Rudanella lutea DSM 19387: one gene and its partner. Each later gene encodes a partner of the first gene's protein in a complex. Links are inferred from orthologs where the notes say so. Each region holds a gene or a part of one and is shown in the gene's direction. Other genes may lie near its edges.

Region 1 (5,772 bases):
ACTGGCGCTTACGGTTTAAGAAGGTTGTCGAATTGCTCACTCTTTACAAACCGCTGTTCCTTTCGGTTGATTTTTATAACCGACAAAAAGCGGGCGGCTACTAATTTTTCTACATCATTTCGAGCCGTTTGGTTAGACGTGCCAAAACGATTTTGAATTTCTTTGACTGTCAGCGCAAGAGTTGGCTCATCGCGAATAATCTGTAAAATTTCAACTTGTCGCTCTGAGAGTCCACCCAGGCGTAATAATGAAGCCCGTTGGGTTCGTTCAGCCGTTTTACGCTCTATATAGTGTTTTAAGTCCTTGTACGCTTTTTTTAAGGCGTTGGTCTGATAATGAACAAAATACGTAACATCGTTGCTGTCATTCTCTACATACTGGAACGCCCGGTAATATTGGTTTCTGGATTGCATAATGACCCGTGAAATAGACAGGTATTCGGTAAGCCAGTAGCCTTTCCGAAGCAGGTACCAATAAAATAAGGCACGGGCTGTACGACCGTTTCCGTCGATGAATGGATGGAAGTAACCAATCAGAAAATGGATAATGCTGGCTTTGACCACCGGATGTAGAAAAAATGGTGGGTTTTCATCGTTAAACAGTTCGCAGAGGGCCTGGACAAAATCGGGTAAAACAGGGTGTGAAGGGGGCGTATGGATGATTTCGCCATTGAGAGCATCTACAACGTGAATATCGTTGTGGGTACGAAGCCGACCCGAATCGGCTTCGTGTTCCAGCGTATCAGCTGTTATCAACCGATGAATCGTCATCAGCGACTCAGCCGTGAGAAATTTATCTTTTTGGGTAACGATGTAGTTAATGGTCTCGTAATTATTCAAAATCATTCGCTCTGATAGGTTACGTGGTGAGCGACCTTTGCGCAGCATGTCTTTGGCTACCACGCGTGACGTAACAGCCCCTTCAATTTGACTGGATGCGATAGATTCTTCCATCAGAGACCCAATCAAAAATTTATGTTGTTCGGTTTTGTCTAATGTCGTCTGACCACCTAAAGTGCCTCCGAGATTAAGGTCAAACTCATGAAGCAGGCTGTATAAGCCATCGGTTTGTGTAAAATGAAAAACATGACCCGCGACGCTGAGTGTTTTCTGATTCAGGATACGGCTGTATTTCACAATTTGCCAAAACTCGGCTGGCTGCAATACTCCTTTGAGTGAAGCCGGTACTTTGTATTTTACTTTATCCCAGTAATAGTATTCATTGTTAATCTCTTGAATAGTTGGGCTTTCTAGCGCGGATGCGAATACGGATTGGCCTTGTTCACTCAAGCGAACAAGCAGGTCGCGTATGCCCTTGTAAGTAGGTGCGGGTTCAACTGGTTTCACAAGATTTCCTAATTTTTTCAAAATTAGGAAATAATTACATACCGTACTGGCGGATCAGCCCTATCCCCAACTGCCGTACCGCGTCGAGTAGCTGCTTAAGGTGGTCGAGCGTGGTCAGTGGGTTCATGATTGAGACCCGCAGCCAGGTATGCCCGCGTAAGCTGGTTTGTACGATGTAAAATTGCCCATCGGTAAGCATGGCCTGCCGAATAGCGCTATTGAGCTCGTTGATGCGGTCGGGAGAGACGGTTGCCCCAATGTACCGAAAACAGACAATGTTACTCTCGGGCTGCACGGCTATTTCAAAATCCGTTTGCCCGGCAATATGCTCTGCAAACTGACGCGCCAGGCCGTACTGAGCCTCTACGTACTCGGTGAAAAGGGCCTCACCATAGGTTTTCAAGGCCGTGTAAACTTTAGCACTCATCATGAGTTTGGTGCATTCAAAGGCTCGCTTGCCCGAATTGAACCAGTCGGGGCTACTGGCGTCGGCCCAGAGGTACTGGGCTTTCTGCTGAAACGTTCGGAACGCATCGGCATCGCGCCGGTAAAGCACCGCCGTCACTAAAGCGGGCATCATCATCATCTTGTGAAAATCGACCACCACCGAGTCGGCTCGGTCGATACCCCGCACCAGCGGTCGGTAGGTATCGGAGAGAGCCGCCACAGCGCCATGAGCACCGTCGGCATGGAACCAGAGGTTGTGTTGCTCGCAAAAATCGGCAATGGCTGTCAGGGCATCGTATGAGCCCGTCGAGGTGGAGCAGGCCGAACCAATCACGGCAAATACGGTCAGACCATCTGCCTGTGCCTGCTTCAGATACGGCCCCAGCAGGGCGGTTTGCATCTGGAATCGGTCATTAGTCGGGATTTTGATAATGCCCGCCGAACCGAGGCCCATAATTCGGGCCGCCCGGTCGACGTAGTAGTGGGCTTCTTCTGACACCATGATGGCGAGCCGGTCGGTACTGCCGTCGGCCCAAACGTCGGTGGGTGCCTTCAGGGCGCGGGCCGTCAGCAAGGCAGTCAGGTTGGCTAAGGTGCCGCCTGAGGTCATGAGGCCGCCTGCTTCGGGGCCGAGGCCAAGCCGCCCGGCGAGCCACCGGGTTAGCAGGCGTTCGAGCGCATTGCCAGCCATACCCATTTCGTACACAGCCTGTCCGTTGTTGAGCAGGCTGGTAAGGGCACTCGTTAGCGCTGACAGTGGCAGCGGAGCCGACACCTGATGGCCCATGAATCGGGGATTATGCAACTGAATGGAGTGGGTGAGCAAGTTTTTCCAGACAGCCGCCGGGTCGGGGTTGGTAGGTTGCTCAAAATCGCGTTGCCAGAACGCCAGTTCGTCGTCGGGCTCACGGTAGTGCAGGGGTGGTTGGTTGCCTGCCTGGGCATCGGCCAAAAAATCGGCCAATAAATCAATCAGGGCGTGGCCTTGCTGGCGAAACGTGTCGGGCGAATAAGCAGAAGTCAGTAACGGGCTCATGTTTCGGGATAACCACAAAGAGGCAAAATTCGTGGCATAAGCCGTAACGCTTACTTTTGCCGAAAGTTCGTCTGAAACCATGCGCCCACGTTTTTCATCCCAACAGTACATCGACGGCGTTTTGTCGGGAGACCGCTTGCTGCTGAGCCGGGCCATCACCCTCATCGAGAGCCGGTTAGATACGGATCAGGTGCTGGCGCAGGAGGTACTGGCTGCGGTAGCCCCGCATACGGGGCGCTCGGTGCGCGTGGGCATTACGGGCGTGCCGGGCGTGGGCAAGAGCACATTTATTGAGTCGTTTGGGCTGTATCTGATCGAAAAAGGGCACCGCCTGGCGGTATTGGCCGTTGACCCCACGAGCCAACGGTCGGGGGGGAGCTTGCTGGGCGATAAAACCCGGATGGAGCAACTTTCTATGAACCCGCAGGCGTACATCCGGCCCACCCCCGCCGGTGACTCGCTTGGTGGAGTGGCACACCGCACTCGCGAAACCATGCTCCTGTGCGAAGCGGCTGGGTTCGATGTCATTCTGATCGAGACCGTTGGGGTGGGGCAGTCCGAAACGCTTGTTCACGGCATGGTCGATTTCTTTTTGTTGCTTATGCTTGCCGGTGCGGGCGATGAGCTTCAGGGCATGAAACGGGGCATTATGGAACTGGCCGATGCGCTGGCCATCACCAAAGCCGACAGCGACAATCAGCAGGCCGCCAACCGCGCTCGGGCTGAGTACCAAAACGCCCTGCACTTGTTCCCGCCCACGGGCACGGGCTGGTTTCCGCCGGTACTGACATGCTCGGCCCTGACGGGCGAAGGCATTGGCGAAGTGTGGGCCACGATTCAGGCGCATCAGCAGAAAGGCGAGCAGCAGGGGTTTCGGGCACAACGGCGGCAGGAACAGCAGATTACCTGGTTTCGTACGTACCTGCGTCAGCGATTGGAGCACCACTTCTTCGTACAGCCCGGTATGTCCGAACGGCTGCAACAAGCCGAGCAAGCCGTAAAAACGGGCGATTTGTTGCCCGTACAGGCTGTTGAAAGGTTGCTTGGGTAAAAAAATAGCTCCGGTATCAAAATACCGGAGCCATGCATAGACGAAATGCCAACATCCTAACTGTTTCCGTACGCCCGGTCGGGTTCATCGGTACGGGTTGGAGCCATACCGTCGTCTTCGGTTGTGGTATTCCAGTCAGCATCTTCCACGTGCGTACCGGCCGGTTGAGTTTGGTTGTATCCATCACCCCCCATTGAGGCTGCTCCCGTCTGGTAGCCCGTCACTGAGTTATCGGTTTGTGTCCGAACGCTACTTTCGTCGTCGGTCACTGAGTCGTCGATTTCGGCGAAGTCATCCGAGAAATCGGTGTCATCACTCTGAATACGCTCCGTCGTCACCTGCCGGTTGTCGGGCTGGTTGAAGCGGTGGAGCTGATCCGTGCCGGGCAAATCGCCCCCGTTCTGCATCTGTTGCGACGCATACGAGTCGGTACTTTCTTTCCGTGAATTGCTTGAAACGCTCATAATCGTTGAGTTTTACAGTTTATAATCAACAGTTTGCATTTTAGAGTCTTCTGTTTGCCGAGATTGACCACCGCGGCTATGGTTTGTCGCTGGAGCAAACGCGCCAGCCAACTAAAAACCGTAAACAGAAAACTCTAAACGGAGAATCAATACGCTGGCTGATGGTCAGTTGACGTGCCCGTCCGGGCAATATCATCGTTTTCTTTTTCCTGTGAAGTGGCCGCGTTGGTGTCGCTGTCGTTAGCATCAGTCGACTCACCGGCCTTGCGAGCTTCTTCCTGCGCGTTGGGTACGCCCACGGTATCGGCCGACGCGTAATCGTCGGGACCGGCCGAGGTCACATCAACGGTCGATGTGTTGGTTTGGGCTACACTGGCCGCTGCGTTTTTGGCGCCTTCTTCGGTTACCTCCATGGTGCTATTGTCGGTGTCGCCCTTGCGGATAACCCCGTTTTTACCGTCCATGTCGATGCCACCAAAACCCCGGATGTTTCGGCCGTCCTGACCGCCCCGGACCTGCACGCTATCGAGACCGTTGGCCGAATCGTCGACCAAATCGGTTCGTTTGTTGTCCTGCACCGCCTGATCCGCATCCATACCGTCGGTGCCTTGCGGCCCTTGGGTACGCCCGTTGATCTGGGTGTCTTCCACTTTAACGGTTTTCTCCTCTTCCTTTTTCATAACGTTAATAGCCTAATTGTACTATTTTCAACGATTGAAAAATGGAAAGGTTTGTTAAAATGAGCAACTCACCCAACCCGTATGGAACGCTATTACCAGACGCTCTACAACTATGTCGGTCAAATAATTGAATTGCCTGAGGCCGACAAAACCAGCATTCGGCAGTTATTTAAACCGTTTTTTGTACCCAAAGACACGATCATCGAGTCGGCTGGTCAGGTCCCTCAGTATCATAACTTCATTGTGTCGGGGTATATGCGGAACTTCCATCTTGACACTGACAACAACGAGATCACGACAGACCTGAATGATGGCCCCCGATTTTTTACCTCGTACTTTCATTTTATGAATCGGACGGTGTCGCCAGAAAGCCTACATTGTATTACTGACTGCGAACTGCTTCGTATTAGTCGGGACGATGTGGAAGCGGGAGCTAAAGACAGCCTGACGCAGAAAGATTACACGATTCAGATTTTGCAGAAACACCTCTACGAAGATAAAATGCGGATGACCGATATGGCCACTTTATCGGCCGACGAACGATACCGTAAGTTTATTCGAGACAAACCCGGTATTCTGCAACATGTGCCCTTGGGCTATGTGGCTTCATACCTGGGTATTACCCAACGGCACCTGAGCCGGTTGCGCAAGGTGATAGTTTCTTAACTGTTTGTCCCCGTTTTTAAGCCGCTCATCCGTATTGGACAAATGTCCAAAAAGCTGTCAACAAGAGGGTTGTAGGTTTGAA
Region 2 (5,884 bases), 2.0 Mb from region 1 along the record:
TTCGCCGTTTTGGTCACGAATCTGGCCCTGAAGCCCTCCGGTTGTTACAGGGCCTTCGTTGTCGTCGGCAAAAACGGTCGGGGTGCCCGAGGACTTAGCCAGTGCCGTTGGCGCTGTGTATGAGATGAACGGTAAAAGAAAACTATATAGGAGTGCTGTCTGACGGAGTTGCATTTCTTTAGACTCATTTTAAACAATGCAAAAGTATAAGGTCAAACGCTTTCCCACAACAGTTGTTTAGAAATAATCTGAATAAGGATAGGTGGGCCGTTGATTGGTTACAGTCGGTAGAACGCAAAAATACGGGTGGGGAAAGAGGAGCTTCGGGCCGATTCCCGATATTCGTGCCGCAACCGTAATTCATCAACTCATCTATGCGATTTCTTTATCGGCCCTATCTTTTTGTCCTTCTTGCCTTTGGGGTGGCTTGTCAGCGGCCATCCGCTTCCTCATCGGCCTATTTTCCGGAAAAGGATAATGCCTGGGCAACCCGCAAGCCCGAACAGGTTGGCATGGATGCGGCCAGGTTAGCCGAGGCTGTTTCCTGGGCCAAGACACAGGAAACCACACAGATGGCACCCGACTTCTCAACGCAGGAAGAAATTTTCGGAAAGCTGCTTGGCCCCATGCCCACAAGCCGTGCAGCCACGAATGGTATTGTGCTCCGGCACGGCTACATTGTGGCCGAATGGGGCGATACCCGCCGGGCTGACCCTACGTATAGCGTGGCCAAAAGTGTGCTCTCTACGATATTGGGCATCACACTCGACCGGAAGTTAATTGGGCGTATCGACGAACCCGTGCGCCAACGGATTGGGGATGGCGGCTACGAGTCCGCTCAGAATAGTCAGGTTACGTGGGAGCACCATGTTCGGCAGACAAGTGAGTGGGAAGGAGAGCTGTGGGGCAAAAATTCCGATTTTGTTGGTAAAGAGGCATTTGGAAAAGGCGAGCGAAAGCCCCGTACCCTGCAAAAGCCCGGTACATTTTATGAGTACAACGATGTGCGGATCAATCGATTTGCGCTTTCATTGCTACGGATCTGGAAGAAACCGATCCCCGAAGTTTTCCGCGACGAAATCATGAACCCGATTGGAGCATCGGATACCTGGCAGTATATTCCGTACCCGAATGCCGTGGCTACCGTCGAGGGGCGGGCAATGCCGTCGGTAAGTGGCGGCACCCGGTGGGGGGGCGGTCTTTGGATCAATACCCGCGACGAGGCTCGTTTTGGTTATCTGATGCTTCGGCAGGGGCGCTGGAACGACCGACAGATTGTGTCTGCCGATTGGGTGAAACAGGCCACGACGCGCGGCCCCGTCGGACCCGATTACGGGTATCTGTGGTGGCTCAATACCGAACAAAAAGCGTGGCCCGACGCTCCCGCTACGAGCTACGCGGCACTGGGAGCCGGGCAGAATACCATCTGGGTCGATCCGGAGCATGATTTAGTGGTTGTGTGGCGTTGGCACAATGGGTCGCCTAATGAGCTGATCAAGCGGGTGCTGGCGGCCGTAAAGGAGAAGTAGTTTTCAACGTACGAAACGTATTTTTTGTACCATGCGTCCCGATTTTACATCTATACAATCACCGGTTTCAATGTCCGAAACGACTCAATCGGCCGTTTCGCGAACCGTACCGGTAACCACAGCTGAAGGAATCAAGCTCAAACCCCGGTTCACGGTGGCTGACCTCGCCCCGGCCGATCACCTGGAGTACGTAGCTGGCATTCCACCTTTTCTGCGTGGACCATACAGTAGCATGTATGTGAGACAACCCTGGACTGTGCGGCAATATGCGGGTTTTTCAACGGCAGAGGCTTCCAATGCATTCTACCGGCGAAACCTCGCAGCTGGGCAGAAAGGATTGTCGGTAGCATTTGACCTGGCTACACACCGAGGGTATGACTCTGATCACCCACGCGTGGTGGGCGACGTTGGTAAAGCGGGCGTAGCCATCGATACGGTCGAGGATATGAAGATTCTGTTCGATCAGATTCCGCTCGATCAGATGTCGGTGTCGATGACAATGAACGGGGCCGTAATTCCGGTGATGGCGTTTTACATCGTGGCTGCCGAGGAACAGGGCGTGTCGCCCGATAAGCTGTCGGGTACCATTCAGAACGACATTCTGAAAGAGTTCATGGTGCGTAACACCTACATCTACCCGCCCGAGCCATCGATGCGGATTGTGGGTGATATTTTCGCCTTTACGAGCCGGTTCATGCCCCGGTTCAACTCGATCAGCATCAGCGGATACCACATGCACGAGGCTGGTGCTCCTGCCCATATCGAACTGGCGTACACGCTTGCCGATGGTCTGGAGTATATCCGAACGGGCTTGGCTGCGGGCATGGGTATCGACGATTTTGCGCCCCGGCTGTCGTTTTTCTGGGGTATTGGCATGAATCATTTCATGGAAATTGCCAAGATGCGGGCGGCCCGGTTGCTGTGGGCCCGGATTGTGCAATCATTTGATCCGAAGAATAAAAAGTCGCTGGCATTGCGGACTCACTGCCAAACGTCGGGCTACAGCCTGACCGAGCAAGACCCGTTCAACAACGTGGCCCGGACAACTATCGAAGCGTTGGCCGCAGCCTTCGGTGGAACCCAGAGTCTGCATACCAACTCGCTCGATGAGGCCATTGCCCTTCCCACCGATTTTTCGGCCCGGATTGCCCGCAACACGCAACTTTACCTACAGCACGAAACCGACATAACCCGCGCCGTTGACCCCTGGGGCGGTTCGTATTATGTGGAAACGCTCACGCATGAGCTTGTGCAAAAAGCCTGGGCTCTTATTGAGGAAGTTGAACAGCTGGGGGGGATGACCAAAGCCATTGAAACCGGTCTGCCCAAGTTACGAATCGAAGAGGCTGCGGCTCGGAAGCAGGCCCGCATCGACGGCGGCAAAGATGTGATTGTGGGTGTAAACCGGTACCAAACTAAATCGGAGACGGAGATTGAACTGCTCGAAGTGGATAATCAGGCAGTTCGGGAGAGTCAGATTGCCCGACTCAAACAGGTCAAAGCCACGCGGAATGAGCAGATGGTAAACGAAGCGTTGGACCGGTTGTATGAAGGCGCGAAGAACCCCACCCAGGGGGGCTCAATGACGTCTAATCTACTGGCATTAGCGGTTGAGGCTGCCCGGTATCGGGCTACGCTGGGCGAAATTTCAGATGCAATGGAGAAAGCATTTGGTCGGCACAAAGCCACGATCCGGGCGGTGTCGGGGGTGTACTCTGCCGAGGTGTCGGATGACGAAAACTTTGCGGCTGCCCGCCAAATGGCCAACCAGTTCGCCGAACTCGATGGTCGACGGCCCCGCATCCTGATTGCCAAAATGGGGCAGGATGGGCACGACCGGGGGGCCAAAGTGATTGCCACGAGCTTTGCTGATTTAGGGTTCGATGTCGACATGGGACCCTTGTTCCAGACGCCAGCGGAAGTAGCCCGGCAAGCCGCCGAAAATGATGTTCATATTGTGGGCGTGTCGAGCCTGGCAGCCGGACACAAAACGCTGGTTCCTCAGCTTATCGATGAACTGCGGACCATTGGCCGTTCGGATATTCTGGTGATTGCCGGAGGGGTTATTCCACCGGCCGATTACCAATACCTGTACGATGCCGGTGTGAAGGGCGTGTTTGGGCCGGGTACGATTATATCCGTGGCAGCCCAGAAAATTCTGGAAGAACTGATGGCCGAAACGCACTAAAAAAAGGCCCTGTTCAAGCGAACAGGGCCTTTTTTTACTACCTACCTAATTGAGAACTTGCTTACGGGTTAGTAGGCAACAGCAACCGGTCGATCACATGGATAACCCCGTTTGAGGCTACCTGATCGGGCGTTACGATATTGGCGGCATTGTTGCCATTACCTTTACCCAGGATGGTCACCTTACCATTGTTAACATTGAAACGGACCGTAGCTCCGTTGGCGGTAGCTACATCAGCACCGTTCTGGAACGTCTGCGAGAAAGCGCGATAGTTCAGAACGTGGTACGACAGAATGTCGGCCAGACGTTTTGGATCTGCAGCCCGGATAGCGGCCTCATCGGCAAAACCAGCGGCCTTAAACGCATCGTTGGTTGGTGCGAAGATGGTCACACCGTTTTGCGAATCACCCGACAGGATCGTCTGGATCGAAGTTCCTGCGCGCTCAGCGGCTACAGCCAGGAACGACAGGTTAGCGTTTGCTTTGGCTACATCGGTAGCGTTAGCCGTAGGTGGCATCAATACACGATTGATAATGTGCACCACGCTGCTTACCGTTGGGTTGTTACCCTGTGTAATCTTGGCAGAGTTGACACTAATGTCCGAAGCACTCGCCTTATAAACCGTGAGTCGGGCGTTGGCCAATGCCGTCTGGTACGATGTGTTAACGGCCGTCGGAAAAGCGGGGAGGTCAATAACAGAGCCGACAATGTGGTACCGGAGAATCCGTTGCAGATCGGCTACGGGGGCTGCGCTTACAGCGGCCTCACTGGCATACCCTGCGGCCCGGAACGCTTCGTCGGACGGCGCGAACAACGTAATACCACCTTTGTTGACCTCATCAGTCAAGCCAGCGCGGGCAATAGCAGCTTCCAGGAAGTTCAGATTAGCCTGTTGACTTACATACGTAGCTGTTGGGAACACGGTACCTGGTGTAGTGCTTGTACCCGTACCTGGCGTGGTGCTTGTGCCCGTCCCCGGCGTAGTGGTTGTACCTGTGCCCGGGGTAGTAGTTGTACCTGTTCCAGGGGTTGTTACGGTACCGGAACCCGGACCCGTGGTGCCCGTTGTTGGGGCGGGGTCTACAACCTGATTGCTACAGCTGTACAAGAATGGAGCTGTGCTGAGTAAAGCGGCCGCTAAGGCTTGGCGAACCAGGCGACCAGAAAGTTTAACATTCATACGTTGAGAGGTTTTGTTATATAGTTTACTCCAATACGCCCGATGTTGCCGGGCGGACTGTTAATGCTCCAACGCTCCAGAAAAATAGATTGTTGTATTGTTTTAGTAACCTTATGGCGGGTGTATTACATTAGTAGGGTTTTTTGTTGATGGGTATTTTATGTGGATTTTAGTTTATTTGTGATATGTAAAATATTGATATTGAGGTATTTAATTTTGTATCTTATTCTGGTATATTTTTAATAAAATAGAGGGCTGACATAAGAGGATAAGCCCCCGTTGTTACTTCCCATTTTTGAGCGAGTGGCCTACATAGCTAAGATCAAAAAGGGGCTGTTCCCGGGAAAATTATATTTGTACCTGTACTCTCGCGTCAGGTTTTTGGAAGCCCAAATAATAAGCTACGTGAGTTATGGAAAATAGCAGACGCGCGGTTCCCCGCCGGGACCCGTCTGACCACAAACTTAAGAGTCCCCAGTCAGGCTGAGCCCGTCGAATCAGAACGCAGAAGCAGCCCTATGTGTCAGCAACTAACTATCAAACAATCAGTTACGAAAAGCCATTCCGTAATTCACGTTAAGTTGCTGCAACAAAAAAAGCGGAGCCACTCGGTCAAGTGACTCCGCTTAGGTCAGCCGGGCGCTGATTTTACCAGACCGGGTTTAATACGAATCAATAATTTGCTGCGGCAGCACTTTAACATCAATACCGGTCGCTTTTTTCAAGGCTGCATGGTTGTTGCGCCCGTCGATATAAGCCGGGTTTACCTCAATCGACTTGTTGTAGTAGTACGAGGCCAGTTCCAGCTTCCGGCGGTCAGCACCGCCTTCGTTTTGGTAAATAACCCCGAGGTTGTTGTAGGCTGGCGCATACGCATTGGCCGCCCGGATCGTCTGCTTGTAGTAATACACAGCCGAGTCGCGGTTCGGAATAATTTTCTGAAACACGTAAGCCATAGAGAAATAAGCCTCACCAAAGCCCGGATAA

Evidence for each region. Proteins that work in one complex are often made in the same cells at the same time.
Region 2: the proteins of meaB (region 1) and scpA are in contact, whole or in part, in a crystal structure (PDB 8DPB), measured with the Methylorubrum extorquens proteins. The link is inferred for Rudanella lutea DSM 19387 from one-to-one orthologs. Residues at the interface, in SOR26638.1 of Methylorubrum extorquens: Arg20, Ala21, Ala24, Arg25, Thr28, Ser32, Arg33, Arg34, His37, Thr98, Gly99, Gly100, Ser101, Ile102, Leu103, Lys106, Thr107, Ala110, Ala113, Ile114, Asp115, Arg116, Ala118, Phe119, Ile120, Arg121, Pro122, Pro124; in SOR27001.1 of Methylorubrum extorquens: Glu577, Glu578, Asn579, Asp580, Gly581, Arg582, Arg583, Arg585, His596, Ala604, Ser605, Ala608, Asp609, Gly611, Phe612, Asp613, Val614, Asp615, Ile616, Gly617, Pro618, Leu619, Glu625, Arg628, Gln629, Val631, Glu632, Asn633, Asp634, Glu661.

Annotation. Positions count from the first base shown.
Region 1 is NZ_KB913013.1:3,596,652-3,602,423, forward strand. What follows is about bases 2,090-4,894. They hold meaB (methylmalonyl Co-A mutase-associated GTPase MeaB), read left to right. Parts: upstream 2,090-2,908; coding sequence 2,909-3,880; downstream 3,881-4,894. Other genes in these bases: RUDLU_RS0114825 (pyridoxal phosphate-dependent decarboxylase family protein), read right to left, coding at 2,090-2,829; RUDLU_RS0114835 (hypothetical protein), read right to left, coding at 3,937-4,344; RUDLU_RS0114840 (hypothetical protein), read right to left, coding at 4,491-4,894. Also shown: RUDLU_RS0114820 (Fic family protein), read right to left, coding at 9-1,367; more of RUDLU_RS0114825, read right to left, coding at 1,381-2,089; more of RUDLU_RS0114840, read right to left, coding at 4,895-5,024; RUDLU_RS0114845 (Crp/Fnr family transcriptional regulator), read left to right, coding at 5,106-5,690. UniProt on the Escherichia coli protein: Binds and hydrolyzes GTP. Likely functions as a G-protein chaperone that assists AdoCbl cofactor delivery to the methylmalonyl-CoA mutase (MCM) ScpA and reactivation of the enzyme during catalysis.
Region 2 is NZ_KB913013.1:5,590,596-5,596,479, forward strand. The notes cover bases 1,222-4,138. They hold scpA (methylmalonyl-CoA mutase), read left to right. Parts: upstream 1,222-1,560; coding sequence 1,561-3,717; downstream 3,718-4,138. Other genes in these bases: RUDLU_RS0122955 (serine hydrolase domain-containing protein), read left to right, coding at 1,222-1,529; RUDLU_RS0122965 (fasciclin domain-containing protein), read right to left, coding at 3,779-4,138. Outside these bases: RUDLU_RS0122950 (TonB-dependent receptor), read right to left, coding at 1-174; more of RUDLU_RS0122955, read left to right, coding at 375-1,221; more of RUDLU_RS0122965, read right to left, coding at 4,139-4,897; RUDLU_RS30315 (tetratricopeptide repeat protein), read right to left, coding at 5,560-5,884. UniProt on the Escherichia coli protein: Catalyzes the interconversion of succinyl-CoA and methylmalonyl-CoA. Could be part of a pathway that converts succinate to propionate.